DNA from 4 places in the Photobacterium sp. MCCC 1A19761 genome. Region 1 is predicted to be linked to each of the others. Evidence: predicted binding sites of a transcription regulator. Region 1 holds the regulator's gene; each other region holds the start of a gene.
The links. Region 1 encodes CRP, which controls carbon source genes, mostly activating them, when cyclic AMP is high. Its sites were predicted from a motif close to TGTGANNNNNNTCACA; they were not measured.
Positions count from the first base shown of each region.

Region 1 (4,186 bases):
CAATATAATCGACCTATCCGACATCGCCTGTAGAGTTTGCAATGATTATTCCCTGGCAAGACATTGACCCCGACACCCTGACCAACCTGATTGAACATTTCGTGCTGCGCGAAGGCACCGACTACGGTGAAAGCGAGCTCACGATGGCCGAGAAAGTCAGCCATGTACGCCGCCAGCTGCAAAGCGGTGATGCCGTCATTGTGTTCTCCGAATTACATGAAACGGTCGATATCAAACTTCGCCGCCAACTGGACGCATAACACCGCACGGCGGCGGTGACTCACCTGCAAATTTAGCAATCCGGCTTGACCTGCCCCCTGCTCGCCTGTTAATAACTCTTTCCGTTATTGTTAACGACAGGGTTTGTCATGTCTGCAAAACATCCGATTATTGCTGTTACGGGCTCCTCGGGCGCCGGTACGTCGACCACTTCCGAAGCCTTTCGCAAAATGTTCAACATGATGGGCATTAATGCGGCCTGGCTGGAAGGCGACAGCTTCCACCGCTTTACCCGACCGGAAATGGACGTCGAGATCCGTAAGGCCAAAGAGCAGGGCCGGCATATCAGCTACTTTGGTCCTCAGGCCAATGACTTTGCCCAACTGGAAAACTTTTTCCGTCAGTACGGCGATGACGGCAGCGGTAAATTCCGCCGCTACCTCCACACCTTCGATGAGGCCGTGCCCTACAACCAAATGCCGGGTACTTTTACCCCATGGCAGGATCTGCCGGAAAATACCAATGTCTTGTTCTATGAAGGACTGCACGGCGGGGTAGTGGATGGCGATATCAATGTCGCCCAGCATGTCGACCTGCTGATCGGCATGGTACCGATCGTCAACCTGGAGTGGATTCAGAAAATTGTCCGCGATACCCGCGATCGGGGTCATTCCCGCGAAGCCGTGATGGACTCCGTGGTCCGGTCGATGGATGACTACCTTAACTACATCACCCCGCAGTTCTCACGCACCCATATCAACTTCCAGCGCGTGCCGACAGTTGACACCTCCAACCCGTTTACCGCCAAGGCAATTCCGAGTCTGGATGAAAGCTTTGTGGTGATCCGCTTTCGTGGGATCAAAAATGTCGACTTCCCGTACCTGCTGGCGATGATCCAGGGCTCGTTTATGTCACGCCACAATACCCTGGTGGTGCCGGGCGGCAAGATGAGTTTCGCGATGGAACTGATCATGGGGCCGCTGATCCAGCAGCTGATCGAAACCGGCAAATTCGGCTAAACCGGCTTCCGACTCATATCAGAGCGTGACGAGAAGACTGGCTTCTCGTCACACGCGAACATCCTTACGCTGGCACTACGGCATAGGAGTGGGTCATCTCTACCCCTTCACCCAGCATCAGGCACACCGAGCAGTACTTCTCCAGCGAATCCGCCACGGTTTTGGCCACCAGCGCTTCGTCCAGATCATGGCCGGTGACGACAAAGTGTAGGTTGGCGGTGGTAAAAATGCGCGGCGCCTGCTCCCGGCGGACCGAGGTAATTTGCGCTTCACAGCCGGTGATCTGCTGGCCGGCGGATTTCAGCCCGTCCACCACATCGACCGAGCTGCAACCGCCCGCAGCCATCAGGACCAGCTCCATCGGGCTGGGTGCTGTCGCTCCGCCATTGCCGTCCATCACCACGCTGTGACCGGAGTTGGACTGCCCCAAAAATGTCATCTCTTCGACCCATTTCACCCGTGATTGCATTGCTTACTCCTTACTACTGACAGGGGTTTCAGACACTATCTCACAACTGTGTGATCATGTGCACAGTTAGAACGGCAAAATGCCAATTTCAGATAGATCAATATCAAGAAAAACCCGGCGAAAAAAGATAAACTCTCAACTAATTATTCACGTGAGCTTGCAGCCCAGCGGCTGACTGGCATATCCTAGTCGGCGAACAATGTTATTGTGATGCTCAGCCGCGAATTATAGGGATGTCATTGCTGGGCAACAAACGCAGAGGAAGTTAGTAATATGGTTCCAGGTAAACCTCAAACAGATCCAACGCTAGAGTGGTTTCTTTCGCATTGCCACATTCATAAATACCCATCAAAGAGCACTTTGATCCATGCGGGCGAGAAAGCAGAAACTCTCTACTACATCGTCAAGGGTTCTGTTGCCGTATTGATCAAGGATGAAGAAGGCAAGGAGATGATCCTGTCTTACCTCAACCAGGGCGACTTCATTGGTGAGCTGGGCCTGTTCGAAGAAGGCCAAGAGCGTACCGCCTGGGTTCGTGCTAAAACCCCATGTGAAGTGGCTGAAATCTCATTCAAGAAATTCCGTCAGCTGATCCAGGTGAATCCGGACATCCTGATGCGTCTTTCTGCGCAAATGGCAAGCCGCCTGCAAGTCACCAGCCAGAAAGTCGGCGACCTGGCCTTCCTGGATGTAACCGGTCGTATTGCCCAGACGCTGCTGAATCTGGCCAAGCAGCCAGATGCCATGACCCACCCGGACGGCATGCAGATTAAGATCACCCGTCAGGAAATCGGTCAAATCGTCGGTTGTTCGCGTGAAACCGTCGGTCGTATCCTGAAGATGCTGGAAGAGCAGAACCTGATTTCTGCCCACGGCAAAACCATTGTGGTTTACGGCACCCGCTAAGCGCCGACCCAATCCTATTTCAAAAGCCGCACTCAGTGCGGCTTTTTTCATTTCAGGCCTTGTTCCATTTCGGAGCTGATTTCATTTCTGAGCTTTTTCCATTACAGCGCTTTTCAATTATAGAGCTTTCAGTTACAGCGCTTTCTTCAATCCTGTGACCGGTACGCCCTGCCGGCCCCTCCGGCTTGCACTCTGCCAATTTAATGCTACATTGAGCATATTGCTGGATCGGTATGCCATACGAAGGCATCCCCCGGACAGGTGGCCTCTCGGCAACGAACCACCGAGCAATCAACGGACAAAAAACCGACAACGGACTCACACAAAATCGAGCAACCAACGAACTGTAACGATATGGATATCGAACGTTTTGCGCCCAACACCAGCACCACCCCACCGACGGTGCTGCAAGCTCTGCCCGCCACCATCGAAATGACCGGTTTTAGCGATCCGCGCCACTACCTGGCGCAGCAACCCCCGTTAGATCCCGAAAGCCGCCACCAGGATCAGGAAACCGCCTGGGTGCCGCCGCTCGACAGCCAGCATTAGCCCAAGACCGTTGCAAAAAAACGTTGCAAAAGTCGTTGCAAAAACCGTGGCAACGACATCGGCGAAACGCTTGCTGAGCAATCTGACGGACATAAAAATACAGCCCGGGTAATCTCTTACCCGGGCTGTTGATGGATTCAACGAAGCAGCAGTGCCTCAATGAGCGAACACGGAGGCACGGCTCCTCAGCGCGCGATCACTGATTGGTACTTTCGAAAATCTTATCCGCCGAGGCTTCAACGAAGCCGCGATACAGCTCGCCGTCCGCTGTCGGATAACGCTTGGCAAACTCATAGAACCCGCCCGGGATCTCCCGAACGCCGTCCAGGAAGTTGACCGCCACCCGATCCGCCATGGTCGATGACTGCTCCAGCAACACTTCCGGGCTGCCTTTCACTTCACCGCCCGACTCATTGATCGCAAAACCGTTATGGCGCAGCAGGTGGTTGACCTCGTGTACTTCGGTGAACTGCTCCAGCTGGTTGATGCTCACGGTAAAGTGGTTGGCACCGAAACCATGGGCCGCAACCCAGCCGGCATACTCACTTTCTGCCGACAGCAGCTCGTAAGTAGCATAATCGAGGTCCCACAACCGGCCACCATACAGGAACGCCGGATCGTTCAGAGCCGACTCCGGCACCTGGCTGACCAGATCGCGAACGGTTTGCTGCAGCAGGGATGAGAACTGCCCGACCAACAACTCACTGATAAAGACCTTCGGTGCCGCCGGATTCGGATGCTCGAAATGCTCGGCATACAGCTTCTTCGCTTCGAAGTGATACTTGCCGCACGGCTTATAGCCAATCGCAATAAACGGTGCCGCCAGACGATCCAGTCCGACCTGCGGCAGGTTAAATGTCCGCAGCGCGATATGATCGTTGAGCAGGGGTTCATCTTCCTCAAGCAGGTCATGAACCTGCGCGGCTGATGGACACAAACGCTGGGTGTAATCTTGCCACAGCGCGTTAAACAATTGTTCGACCTTTTCCATGTTGCTTGTTCCCCTTACCTAATCGCAGTGTCG
Region 1 covers NZ_JAZGTF010000009.1:224,182-228,367, reverse strand. The annotation lists gene VV869_RS11450 (YheU family protein) at 42-260, shown strand; gene VV869_RS11445 (phosphoribulokinase) at 369-1,238, shown strand; gene VV869_RS11440 (OsmC family protein) at 1,303-1,707, opposite strand; gene crp (cAMP-activated global transcriptional regulator CRP) at 1,981-2,613, shown strand; gene VV869_RS11430 (hypothetical protein) at 2,968-3,162, shown strand; gene VV869_RS11425 (DUF1338 domain-containing protein) at 3,359-4,153, opposite strand.

Region 2 (4,186 bases), on a different contig from region 1:
CCGTTTGTGCCATCAAGCTCGGCATGTACGGGTTGTGCACCGATTGTGAAGAGACGATTACGCTCCATGAGCTCGACGCCGATCCGGCGCAGCCCCGCTGCCACCGTTGTCGAAGCCACAGTCGTTATCACCACGATTCATGAGTTTCGCAGTGATAACTACCGCTATTCGGCCAGGCGTTCGTACCAGACGTTTACATCCGTTTCGGGACGAAGCTGCACGTCTGACCGACTATAGCGCGTCCTGTTCGGCCGCCCATGCCTTAAATGCCGCTTTCTCTCTGGCGTCAGCTTTGCTATACCAAAGTTTCAGCTGCGCCAGGGCATCACCGGTGATCGACACTTCCCCTTGCTCAGACACTTCAACTGCCGCTTTGGCTAAATCAACAGCATAACCCTGTTCAAAGGTAATGCCCTGCATACGGTTATACGCCGCAACCAGCTCTTCCATGTTGCTGAACGAGCCAAAGCCGTTGCCTTCCAGCTCAACATAGTTCAGATCCTTGACCGATCCGTCTGCCAGCGCTAGCTGCCACTCAGGACCACGCTCAAAATGTGCTTTAGCCTGTGAGAGCGTCTTTAAGTTGGGAATCACAATACTGGCGTCCTGGCTCGGCACCTCCAGCTCAAACATGTAAGGACGGGTGGTAAACATCGCTGCTTTGGAGCCGTTTTTCAACTCACCGTCGTAGCGGATCACCACCTGGTGTTTCCCCGGAGCCAGCTCAACGCTTTGGGTTGGTGACCAGAATGAACTCTCGACCGCATTGCCGTCGACAACCAACAATTCGATATTCTCGCCAACCGATAACGTCGCCGCCTGTAATCCGAACGCCGGAAGTCCCAGCAATGCCGCCCATAGCAACTTCTTCATCTTTCTTCCTTCTCCTGATGGTCATCATGCCAAAACGCTAGAATAGCAAAAAGCCGCCTGAAAGGCGGCTTTTATCAGTGTTCAGGTTAAGACACCTTAGAACAGTACTTCCATACCTGCCAGGTAACCGAACTCAGAGTCATCTGCGTCAGAGCTACCGATTTCAGCGTATACTTTCACGTTTGAGTGCAGTTGCTGAGTTACGTTCGCGTAAACAGCGCTTACATCGTCCTTGTCAAAGTCTAGGAATGTGTAACCCAGAGCGAAAGTGGTCTTATCCATAGTGTAAGAACCAGCTAGCGCTGCAGTGTCTACGTCTAGTTTGTTTGCAGAGTTTGCAACGTTTTTGTACTCAACCTGACCGAAAGAGCCAGCCAGAGCGATGGCACCCATTGTGTATTCAACTTCCAGGTTGTAACCTTCAACGTCGATTACACCACCAGTGAAATCAGTACCGAAGATGTCAGAAGACGCAATGTCAGAGCCAGAGTACAGGTATACACGTGCATCCAGGTCACCGAAACGCGCACCCAGACGGCCGTCGATTACTTGAGCTTCGTCAACGTCTTTACCAGTTACAGCGTCTGCTTTCTGAGTTTCAGTCAGCAGTGCAGAAACACCTGCGTAGAACTGACCGTTGTCGAAAACATATTTTGCAGCTTGGTCACCATTCGCCAGAACGAAATCCAGACCGTCACCGCCCAACTCGTAGTCTTTACCGATGCCGGCATCATCCGCGATCAGGTACTGACGACCAAAAGTCAGCGTACCGAAGTCACCTTGGAAACCAACCCACAGCTCATCGTTAGTTACGTCGCCGTCTTCGTATTCGTAAGCCATTGCTGCTACAGCGTTCAGGCTGTCAGTCACAGGAACTGTGGTGTTGAAAGCCAGATCACCGTCATCCAGGCGGAAAGCTGAATCGCTGTCTTTTGCATAACCCTGGAAGTACTGAACTTCCGCTGCGCCAGATACGTCAACGATTACGCCTTGCTGGTCATATAGGTTAACGCCTGCGTTCGCAGAACCTGCTGCTAGTACTGATAGTGCTAGAAGTGTCTTTTTCATGATATCCACTGCCTTTTCTTATTTAGACTGGAATTCCTGTTTCCAGAATTCCTTTTCTTTATATACCTGAGGCTCATTGATTCCCCTACAACATAAAGCAAGGAATGAACCGCAGGTCAGTAACTTGTGAGCTCATCCTGACAGAACTTTTATCTCTGTGTCAAATAATCTAAAAAACACCTCAAAAAAAATCAATAACCAAATAAAACAACAACTTAAAAAGAGACCTTCTGTTCATTTTTTATCATAAACCGTCCCAACACCATGATATGGCAATTATCATCAATGTGAACCAACACGTAAAAACACTAAAAAAAGGCAAAAAAACAACAAAACACAGAATAAAAACCTAAAAAACACCATTCAAAACAGTTAATTCATTGTTCATTAAGGAAACCCCAGGATAGCCCGCCAAGGTTCAATCTATTTTCGTGAGCAAAATCGCATTTTGTTCAAATTAATGTCCAGAACACGCTGCCGCTCACAATTAGATGTTCGTGCTATAATGCGACTCCCTGCCTTTACAAAGTTTCAGATATGTTACACAACCAGATAAAACGTGATATCAAACAATGCTATGAGAACCTGGGGATCCAGCTGGACAACTTCATTCCCAGACGCGCGCAGAACTATCTGGTTGCTGAAATCGCCAAAACATTGGCTGGCGAATACCATGCCAAACACCGGATGCTGGTGGCCGAAGCCGGAACCGGCATCGGTAAATCACTCTCGTATCTACTGGGCGGCATTCCGTTTGCCCTGTTCAACAACAAAAAAGTCCTGATCTCCACTGCAACCGTGGCGCTCCAGGAGCAGCTCATCCACAAAGACCTGCCCCTGTTTAACCAAATTTTTCCCAAGGAATTCAGTTTTATCCTGGCCAAAGGACGCCAGCGCTATTGCTGTGCCCATAAACTGGAAGCCAGCTGCGTCACGGGAGGAGATCAACAAGTCTCGCTCTGGGAAGAAAAACCCAAAAAGTCCGATCTCGAGTTGTTGAAACGGATGCAAAAAGCACTGGAAAGCCAGAAATGGGATGGTGACAAAGACAGCTGGCCGACCGCGGTCCCCGACCGTGTCTGGCAACAAATCGTCGCCGACAAGCACAGCTGTAACGCGGGGATGCCCAAACACCGCAGCTGTCCGTTCAGCAAAGCACGCGAACATCTGGAAAAAGCGGATGTGATCATCGCCAACCACGCCTTGCTGATGGCTGACATTGAACTCGGCGGCGGGATTATTTTGCCTGAGCCGGAGCAAACCATTTACCTGATTGACGAGGCCCATCACCTGCCTCAGGTCGCACGCGACTTTTCTTCCGCCGCCGCCAGTTTAAAAGGGGCCGCCAACTGGTTGGAAAAACTCAACCAATCAACCGGAAAACTGGCTGAAATGGCAGACTACCAAAAGGCAGGCCGTTTTCAGAGTGCGTTGAATGAGGCGATCAGCCACTTGATCCCGGCACTGCGGCAAATCTCAGCCCAGATTGACCCGACCCTGTTCAACAAGGACGGGATCCTTCGCTTTGAACACGGTGAGTTGCCGTCCTGGCTGGAAGAAGAAGCCAAGGGATGCAAAGAAGCCAGCAAAAAAGCCGCCAAATCTCTGGGCAAAATCCATGACTTAATTGCAGAGCGAGTCAAGGAAAACGAAATCAGCCCGCGTCTTGGCGATCAGGCCCTGGCGGAATCCGGGTTTTACCTGCAACGGCTGGAAAACCTGGAAAAGGTCTGGCTCCTGATGGCACAGCCCAACAAAGACAAGGGTGCCCCGCTGGCCCGATGGATTGAAAAGAGCCCGGATCGGGAAGACGATTACATCGTTGAAGTCTCGCCGCTCGAAGTCGGACATCGGCTGGACCAGCTGCTCTGGAGCCGGGCTGCCGGATCCGTGCTGGTCTCGGCCACCCTGAGGGCCTTGAACCAGTTTGATTACTTCTGTCGCCAGGCCGGAATTTTCGACAAAGATGCCACACGATTTCTGGCACTGGCATCCCCGTTTGACTACCAGAACAACGCCCGGTTGGTGATCCCGGCAATGCCGCTTGAGCCCCAGGCGCAACAATTCACCGACTTACTCATCCGCACACTGCCGGAATACCTCGAAGGCGAACAAGCCAGTCTGGTGCTGTTCTCATCCTACTGGCAAATGAACCAGGTCGCTGAAGCCCTCAAGCCCCTGATGAAAAAAAATCGCTGGGAATTACTGGTTCAGGGAGAGGAGTCCCGCAGTCTCACGCTAAAAA
Region 2 covers NZ_JAZGTF010000001.1:375,090-379,275, forward strand. The annotation lists gene VV869_RS01645 (conjugal transfer protein TraR) at 1-143, shown strand, start outside; gene VV869_RS01650 (YccT family protein) at 232-873, opposite strand; gene VV869_RS01655 (porin) at 970-1,941, opposite strand; gene dinG (ATP-dependent DNA helicase DinG) at 2,479-4,186, shown strand, end outside.
Region 2: dinG (ATP-dependent DNA helicase DinG) is a predicted target of CRP. The motif match lies at 2,372-2,387, and genes of this name have one in related genera.

Region 3 (4,186 bases), on a different contig from region 1:
GATGATGATCGAATAGCCGTCGATCACCGCATCTTCCGAATACTGGCAAATCCGCTTCAGGGCACGTTCAAGTTTACCGGGCTCGCCGCTGGCGCGGAACACGATATCCAGCGTCTTGGCCTGCAGGTGCTCGTTATCGATCGCGCGCAGTTTTTCCAGTTCGGCATTGCTCAGCACCGGTGATTCCAGCTCAACTTTCTGGCAGTGCTCCGGCGTTTCGCTCAGCAGGTTCTGATCTTTGCCGAGGTAGGTATTGAGCGACATCACCATCCGCTCACGGATCGGGTCGATCGGCGGGTTGGTGACCTGGGCAAACAGTTGCTTGAAGTAGTTCGACAGATGCTGCGACTGGTGCGACAGCACAGCCAGCGGCCAGTCGGCCCCCATGGCGCTGAGCGGCTCATAGCCGGTTTTGGCCAGCGGCACGAGGATATCATTGACTTCTTCCGAGCTGATCCCGAAGGCTTGCTGGTGGTGCAGCAGACGCTCCGGCGTCGGCTGATGATGCATGTTGTCAGCATCCGGTAGCGATTTCAGGCTCAGCAGGTTGTCCTGCACCCATTGCTCGTACGGCTGGGCGGAGGCAATGGTGTCTTTGACTTCTTCATCAGAGATGATGCGGCCCTGCTCCAGGTCGGCCACGAAGATCCGGCCCGGTTGCAGGCGACCGCGGAACTGGATGTTCTCCGGCGCGATCTCCACCACGCCGGATTCGGACGCCATGATCAGGAAGTCGTCTTTGGTCACGGTATAGCGTGACGGGCGCAGGCCGTTGCGATCCAGGGTCGCGCCGACCTGGACACCATCGGTAAAGCAGACCGAGGCCGGGCCGTCCCATGGCTCCATCAGGTTGGCGTGGTACTGGTAGAACGCCCGGCGCTTGGGATCCAGATTTTTGTTTTCCTGCCACGCTTCCGGGATCAGCATCATCAGTGCGTGTGGCAGGCTGCGGCCGGAGAGCACCAGCAGTTCCAGCGCCATGTCAAAGTTGGCGGAATCGGAACTGCCTTCCTGACAGATCGGCAGCAGCATGTCGATTTCCTGCTGGGTAAACAGGTCCGATTCGAGGATCGCCTCGCGGGCTTTCATCCAGTTCAGGTTGCCGCGCACAGTGTTGATTTCACCGTTGTGGGCGATGTAACGGAAAGGCTGTGCCAGGCGCCATTTCGGGAAGGTATTGGTTGAAAAGCGGGAGTGAACCAGCGCCAGGGCCGTCACCATCGCCGGGTTCTGCAGATCAAGGAAGTACTGCGGGACTTGCTCGGTAGTGAGCTGACCCTTGTAGACAAGCGTCTTGTAAGACAGCGAGTTGATGTAGAAGTCGTCGCCGATGTTGGCAATGCTTTCGAGGCAGACCCGCACGGTGTAGTTTCGCAGCACGTACAGCTTGCGCTCCAGTGCTGCAGGTTCTAGCCCGGGGCCACCGGTGACAAACACGTGTTCGAACTGCGGTTCGGTGCTGAGCGGATCGGCACCGATCATGGAATTGTCGACCGGCAGCACCCGGTAGCCGATAATTTCCAGGTCCAGGCGCTTGGCGTTGCGCTCGAGAATATCGCGGCATTGCTGGCGTTTGTATTCGTCTTTCGGAAACAGGACGACACCCACCCCGTACTGGTCAAAGGCCGGCAGGCGGATCCCGAGCTTGACGGTTTCCTCCAGCAGGAATTCATGGGGCTTTTGCAGCAAAATACCGGCACCGTCACCGCTGCACGGATCACATCCCTGGCCACCCCGGTGTTCCATTCGGGCCAGCATCTCCAGCGCCTGGGTGACAATCTGATGGGATTTGCGGTTTTTGAGATGGGCGACAAAGCCGATACCACAGGCATCGTGCTCGAGTTCAGGCACGTACAGTCCCTGAGCCTTCTGCGCTTGATCTGTCATAGATACTTCCTTCCAGTTTCAACAGGCCTCAATCCAGAAGCCCGAGTTATCCCTAATCTGTGTTGTGACATTGCTGGGGATAAAAGGACGGCTTGTCCTGCCCGGGCAATGTGTGTTTGCTGTGGGATGATGTTTCAAATCAATAGCAAACTTAATGCTGTAGCACCTCTGTCCTGGTTAGCAAAAGTGCTACGGCTGCACTGGTGATGTGACAGAAATCACTAAAAAGTAGGGTGATTTCGTCATTTTTATTGTTCATAAATTGCGCACAGCTGTAACTATCCTACATTTTTGATTGATTAATTACCAACAATTATTGAAGGGCTGTCTGCATAAAATTGCCGGGGTGGTGAATGGGTAGCGATTGTAATCGGTTGTTTATTCGATAATGCCTCTCATTTTGAATATTGCCGATAAAACCCCCAAGTGGAGCAGTCATTTATGCCGGTAAATTTGTTGCAGTAGGGTTTCATTTTGTTGTTTTTTAATTACACGCCCTTTGAATGCTACAGTGAAATGCTGCCAGTAGTTCTTTTTATTGCTTTGGCGCGATGCTTTTATTGTTTTGGCACAAATTTCCGGCTGTTTTTTGGTGCTAACCTGCGCGGCTCTCATTTATGACTCGGGGAATGCCATGCAACTGCATGAACTCGTCAATACGTTCGGGCAGGATTTACAGCGCCGATACGGGGAAAAGGTCCATAAGCTGACGTTGCACGGCGGATTCAGTTGTCCGAACCGGGACGGCACGATTGGGCGGGGCGGCTGTACCTTTTGTAACGTTGCGTCCTTTGCCGATGAGCAGGCCAGGTTCCTGCCGATCCGTGAGCAGCTCAGGGCGCGGGCGGGGGAAGTGCACCGGGCGAATCGCTACCTGGCGTATTTTCAGGCCTATACCAGTACCTATGCCGAAGTGCAGGCCTTGAAAGCGATGTATGAGGAGGCGCTAACGGCGGCGGATATCGTCGGCCTGTGCGTCGGGACCCGGCCGGACTGCGTGCCGCCGGCTGTACTGGCGCTCTTGGCCGAGTATCAGCGCCAGGGCTATGAAATTTGGCTTGAACTGGGGCTGCAAACGGCCCACGACCACACCCTGAAGCGCATCAATCGTGGTCACGATTTTGCCTGCTACGCCCGGGTTGCCGAGCAGGCACGGGCGCTGGGGCTGAAGGTCTGTACCCATTTGATTGTCGGGCTGCCGGGGGAAGGCGAGGCCGAGTGTCTGGAGACATTGCGCCGGGTGGTGGCGGCCGGCGTTGATGGCATCAAGTTGCATCCGCTACATATTGTCAGCGGCAGCACGATGGCCAAGGCCTGGCAAGCCGGCCGGATGAGTGAGATCAGCCTGGCGGACTACGTCGACATTGCGTGTGCAATGATCCGCAATACCCCGGCGAATGTGGTGTATCACCGGGTGTCGGCCAATGCCCGCAAACCGACCTTGCTGGCACCGGACTGGTGTGAGAATCGCTGGCTGGCGATGACGGAAATCAGTCGGCAGCTGACCCGGGACGGGGCACAAGGCAGCGCGCTGGACCAACCATTTATTGCCCGGTCAGCGCTATAGCAGCTGTACAAAATATGTTAGATTACCGACTCATTTTTTCGCCACGATAGAAAAATCAAGCATGTTGCGTTTTGTTCGTCGCCCGGCCGGGTTGGCTGCTCTTTCCATGTTCCCGGTGGCCGGGCAGGCTGCCGAGACAGCCGACCGGGTCGCTCATCCGGTGTTGCTGTCGGTCCTGATCGTGACCGGGGCGGTGGTTGGCTGCGGGTTGCTGGTGATGATGCTGCTGCACCTGGATTCGGCGTCGTTCCGGCGGTTACACCGCATTTTGACCGATTTACCGCTGGCGGTGGCGATTATCCGGCGCAAAGACGGCGTTTTGCTCTATGCCAACAAACGCTGCTGTGAGCTGATTGGGGTTCGTAAACTGGGCAGCCGTTATCTCTATCCGGATGATATCAGCGCCGAGATGCTGTGCGATTTCCTCCGGCCGCTGCCGTACCGTCACGGTTTCCAGAATGCCCCCGAGGCGCTGCAACTCAAACCCGGATTTACCTTATCCCTCGCGGTGACCGGGCAGCCGATCCGCTTTAAATGGCAGGCGGCCTGGCTGCTGTACTTATCACAACCGCCCCAGCAACCGGCATCGTCTGCCTTGCTCGAACAGGAGCAGCGTATTTTCCAGCAGGTGCTGAACTCCTTATCCGAGCTGGTGTATTACCAGGATCGCAGCGGCCAGATCATCGGCACCAACAAAGCCTTCAACCGTTTCTGGCGCGGCCGGTTTTCCGA
Region 3 covers NZ_JAZGTF010000017.1:44,630-48,815, forward strand. The annotation lists gene gltB (glutamate synthase large subunit) at 1-1,887, opposite strand, end outside; gene VV869_RS15875 (TIGR01212 family radical SAM protein) at 2,522-3,454, shown strand; gene VV869_RS15880 (GGDEF domain-containing protein) at 3,516-4,186, shown strand, end outside.
Region 3: gltB (glutamate synthase large subunit) is a predicted target of CRP. The motif match lies at 2,095-2,110, and genes of this name have one in related genera.

Region 4 (4,186 bases), on a different contig from region 1:
TAATCTGCCGGGATCGGCGCGCCGCCAATCGCCAGATAGGCACAAATATCCCCAATCGCCCGATCAACAAACGCCGGCATGGTGCCTTCTGCCGCCAACCGGCGGTGCTCGCTCATGGCCGACAGGCACAGCGCCGCAAAGGCCGGCAAATCGGTCCAGGGTAAAATCCCCTGCGCCAACTGTTGCTGTTCACGGATCAGCTGACGGGAAACTTCCGGAAAAACCAGATAGCCTTTGCGCGCAATGGCCTCCAGCAACGCTGTTTTTCCGGCACCGGGTCCCCCGGTGATAATAATCGGTTGCATAACGTTCACGCTCTGTTGATTGAACCGCGCCGATCAGGGCCCAGATACAACTATCCCCTCATGGTAGCACCAATGAGGGGATAGTTTCATAACGTTCTGTAAAGGGTTACCCTTTCAGTGCGCTGATTTTATTTAGCACCACGGCTCGCACGCTTACGATCCGTTTCCGTCAGCAGTTTCTTACGGATACGGATGCTTTCCGGCGTTACTTCTACCAGTTCATCGTCATCGATGAATTCCAGCGCTTGCTCAAGGGTGTACTTGATTGGCGTGGTCAGTACCTGCGCATCATCAGTACCGGATGCACGTACGTTCGTCAGCTGTTTACCTTTCAGGGCGTTCACAGTCAGGTCGTTGTCACGGCTGTGGATACCGATCACCATCCCTTCGTAAACTTCAACACCGTGACCGATGAACAGACGACCGCGCTCCTGCAGGTTGAACAGGGCGTTCGTCAGTGCTTTACCTGCTGCGTTTGCAATCAGAACACCGTTGTTACGTTGACCGATGTTACCGCCTTTGTGTGGGCCGTAGTGATCAAACGTGTGGTACATCAGACCAGAACCTGAAGTCAGGGTCATGAACTCAGTTTGGAAACCGATCAGACCACGTGATGGCATGACGAAGTCCATGCGCACACGGCCTTTACCGTCTGGAGACATGTCTTTCAGCTCACCTTTACGCAGGCCGATTTTCTCCATGATGCCGCCCTGGTGCTCTTCTTGCACGTCGATGGTCACCGTCTCAAACGGTTCCATCAGCTGGCCGTTTTCTTCTTTGATGATGACTTCAGGACGTGATACCGCCAGCTCGAAGCCTTCACGACGCATATTTTCGATCAGGATCGACAGGTGTAGCTCACCACGACCAGAAACGCGGAATTTGTCCGGGTCATCCGTTTCTTCAACGCGCAGAGCAACGTTGTGAACCAGCTCTTTTTGCAGACGCTCAAGAATGTTCCGTGACGTCACGTACTTGCCTTCTTTACCGGCAAACGGCGAGGTGTTGACCTGGAAGGTCATGGTCACAGTCGGCTCGTCAACTGACAGTGCCGGCAGCGCTTCAACCGTGTTCACGTCACAAATGGTGTCAGAAATTTTCAGCTCGCCCAGACCGGTGATCGCGATGATATCGCCGGCAGCGGCCTGATCAACGTCATGACGCTCAAGGCCCATGTAACCCAGAACCGTCCCCACTTTACCGTTGCGGGTTTTGCCGTCAGCGCCAACCACCGTGACCTGCTGGTTTGGTTTCACTGAACCACGGGTCACACGGCCCACACCGATTACGCCCACATAAGAGCTGTAGTCCAGCTGAGAGATTTGCATTTGCAGCGCACCCTCAACATCGACGTTTGGCGCAGCAACGTTGTCGACGATCGCCTGGAACAGCGGTTCCATGTTCTCGCCCGTTTCGCCTTCTTCCAGCGTCGCCCAGCCGTTCAGCGCAGAAGCGTAAACCACTTGGAAGTCCAGCTGCTCGTCGGTCGCACCCAGGTTGTCGAACAGGTCAAACACCTGATCCATCACCCAGTCAGGACGGGCGCCCGGACGGTCAATCTTGTTAATGACCACGATTGGCTTCAGGCCGTGAGCAAATGCTTTCTGCGTTACGAAACGCGTCTGTGGCATCGGGCCGTCAACGGCATCAACGATCAGCAGTACTGAGTCAACCATCGACATGATCCGCTCAACCTCACCACCGAAGTCGGCGTGTCCCGGAGTATCAACGATGTTGATGCGGTAGTCGTTCCAGTTAATTGCTGTGTTCTTAGCCAGAATGGTAATACCACGCTCTTTTTCGATGTCGTTGGAATCCATTACGCGTTCTTCAACTTCGCCGCGAGACTCTAACGTGCCAGACTGCTGAAGCAGTTTGTCAACCAGGGTCGTTTTACCGTGGTCAACGTGCGCAATGATTGCGATATTTCTTAAGTTATCGATCTGTGGATTTGACATGTGTTTTACATTCACTCAGAACATGCAGCGACCGGAAGGTTGCCACGTGGTTAAAAAAACGGCTCATAATCTAACAGATTTTACGTCAAAACCCACCTATTATGTGATTTATATCACCGGCATTTTGATTCGGCCGGACCATCGACGTCACTCCCTCCGGCTGACCAACTGATTTCCCGGACAAACCACCGTCATCCCGATGTCATCCGATTGACAAGCCTGCGCCGTAGGCTAATAGTAGAAGCGCGCACCATACAGGTGCCAGACATCCATAATTGCACCATACTGGTGCGCAATATCACCATATTGGTGCAATAAATGGATTTTCGAGACCCGGAATGACGCTAAATGGGCGATTTTGGGGCTTTAAAAAGTTGGCACGGTTCTCGCTATACTAGTTTCAAGTGAACACACTCAGGTTCACCATCTATTATTGCGGCCAGTTGCCCAATCTAACACCGGAGGTTACTTAAGATGTCAGTTGAAAACGTACTCGCGCTGATCCAGGAAAACGAAGTTAAGTTTGTTGACCTACGCTTTACCGATACCAAAGGTAAAGAGCAACACATCTCTATTCCTGCCCACCAAATTGATGCTGACTTCTTCGAAGAAGGCAAGATGTTCGATGGCTCTTCGGTTGCTGGCTGGAAAGGCATTAACGAATCCGACATGGTGATGATGCCGGATGCCTCTAGCGCGGTATTAGACCCATTCACAGAAGATGCGACCCTGAACATCCGCTGTGACATCCTTGAGCCTGCAACCATGCAAGGCTACGATCGCGACCCTCGTTCGATTGCCAAGCGTGCAGAAGACTACATGCGCTCAACCGGCATTGCAGACACGGTACTGGTTGGCCCGGAGCCAGAATTCTTCCTGTTCGATGACGTGAAATTCTCAACCGATATGTCTGGTTCTTTCTTCAAAATTGACGACATCGAAGCGGCATGGAACACAGGTTCTGATATCGAAGGTGGTAACAAAGGTCACCGTCCTGGTGTGAAAGGCGGTTACTTCCCAGTTGCACCGGTTGACTCTTCTCAGGACATCCGTTCAGCCATGTGTCTGATCATGGAAGAAATGGGCCTGGTGGTTGAAGCACACCACCACGAAGTCGCGACTGCGGGTCAGAACGAGATCGCTACGCGCTTCAACACCCTGACCACCAAAGCGGACGAAATCCAGATCTACAAATACGTTGTTCACAACGTCGCACACGCCTTCGGCAAAACGGCAACCTTCATGCCGAAGCCACTGGTTGGTGACAACGGTTCTGGCATGCACGTGCACCAGTCTCTGGCTAAAGACGGCCAGAACCTGTTTGCGGGCGACAAATACGGCGGTCTGTCTGAAATGGCGCTGTACTACATCGGTGGTATCATCAAGCACGCACGTGCACTGAACGCACTGACGAACCCATCAACCAACTCGTACAAGCGTCTGGTTCCTCATTACGAAGCACCAGTGATGCTGGCTTACTCAGCGCGTAACCGTTCAGCTTCTATCCGTATCCCTGTGGTCCCAAGCCCGAAAGCGCGTCGTATCGAAGTTCGCTTCCCGGATCCAGCAGCTAACCCATACCTGGCGTTTGCAGCCATGCTGATGGCGGGTCTGGACGGGATCAAGAACAAGATCCACCCAGGGGAAGCAATGGATAAAGACCTGTACGACCTGCCAGCTGAAGAAGCGGCAGAGATTCCAAAAGTGGCAGAATCCCTTGAAGTCGCACTGAAAGCACTGGACGAAGACCGTGAGTTCCTGACTTCAGGCGGCGTGTTCTCTGATGACTTCATCGATTCTTACATCGCTCTGAAATCTCAGGACGTTCAGAAGATCAACGTGGCCACGCACCCACTGGAATTCGAAATGTACTACTCTGTGTAAGCAATACGCAGTGTAACCACAGCATGACTTTTAGGCCGG
Region 4 covers NZ_JAZGTF010000033.1:30,722-34,907, forward strand. The annotation lists gene VV869_RS21080 (AAA family ATPase) at 1-305, opposite strand, end outside; gene typA (translational GTPase TypA) at 434-2,263, opposite strand; gene glnA (glutamate--ammonia ligase) at 2,738-4,147, shown strand.
Region 4: typA (translational GTPase TypA) is a predicted target of CRP. The motif match lies at 2,366-2,381, and genes of this name have one in related genera.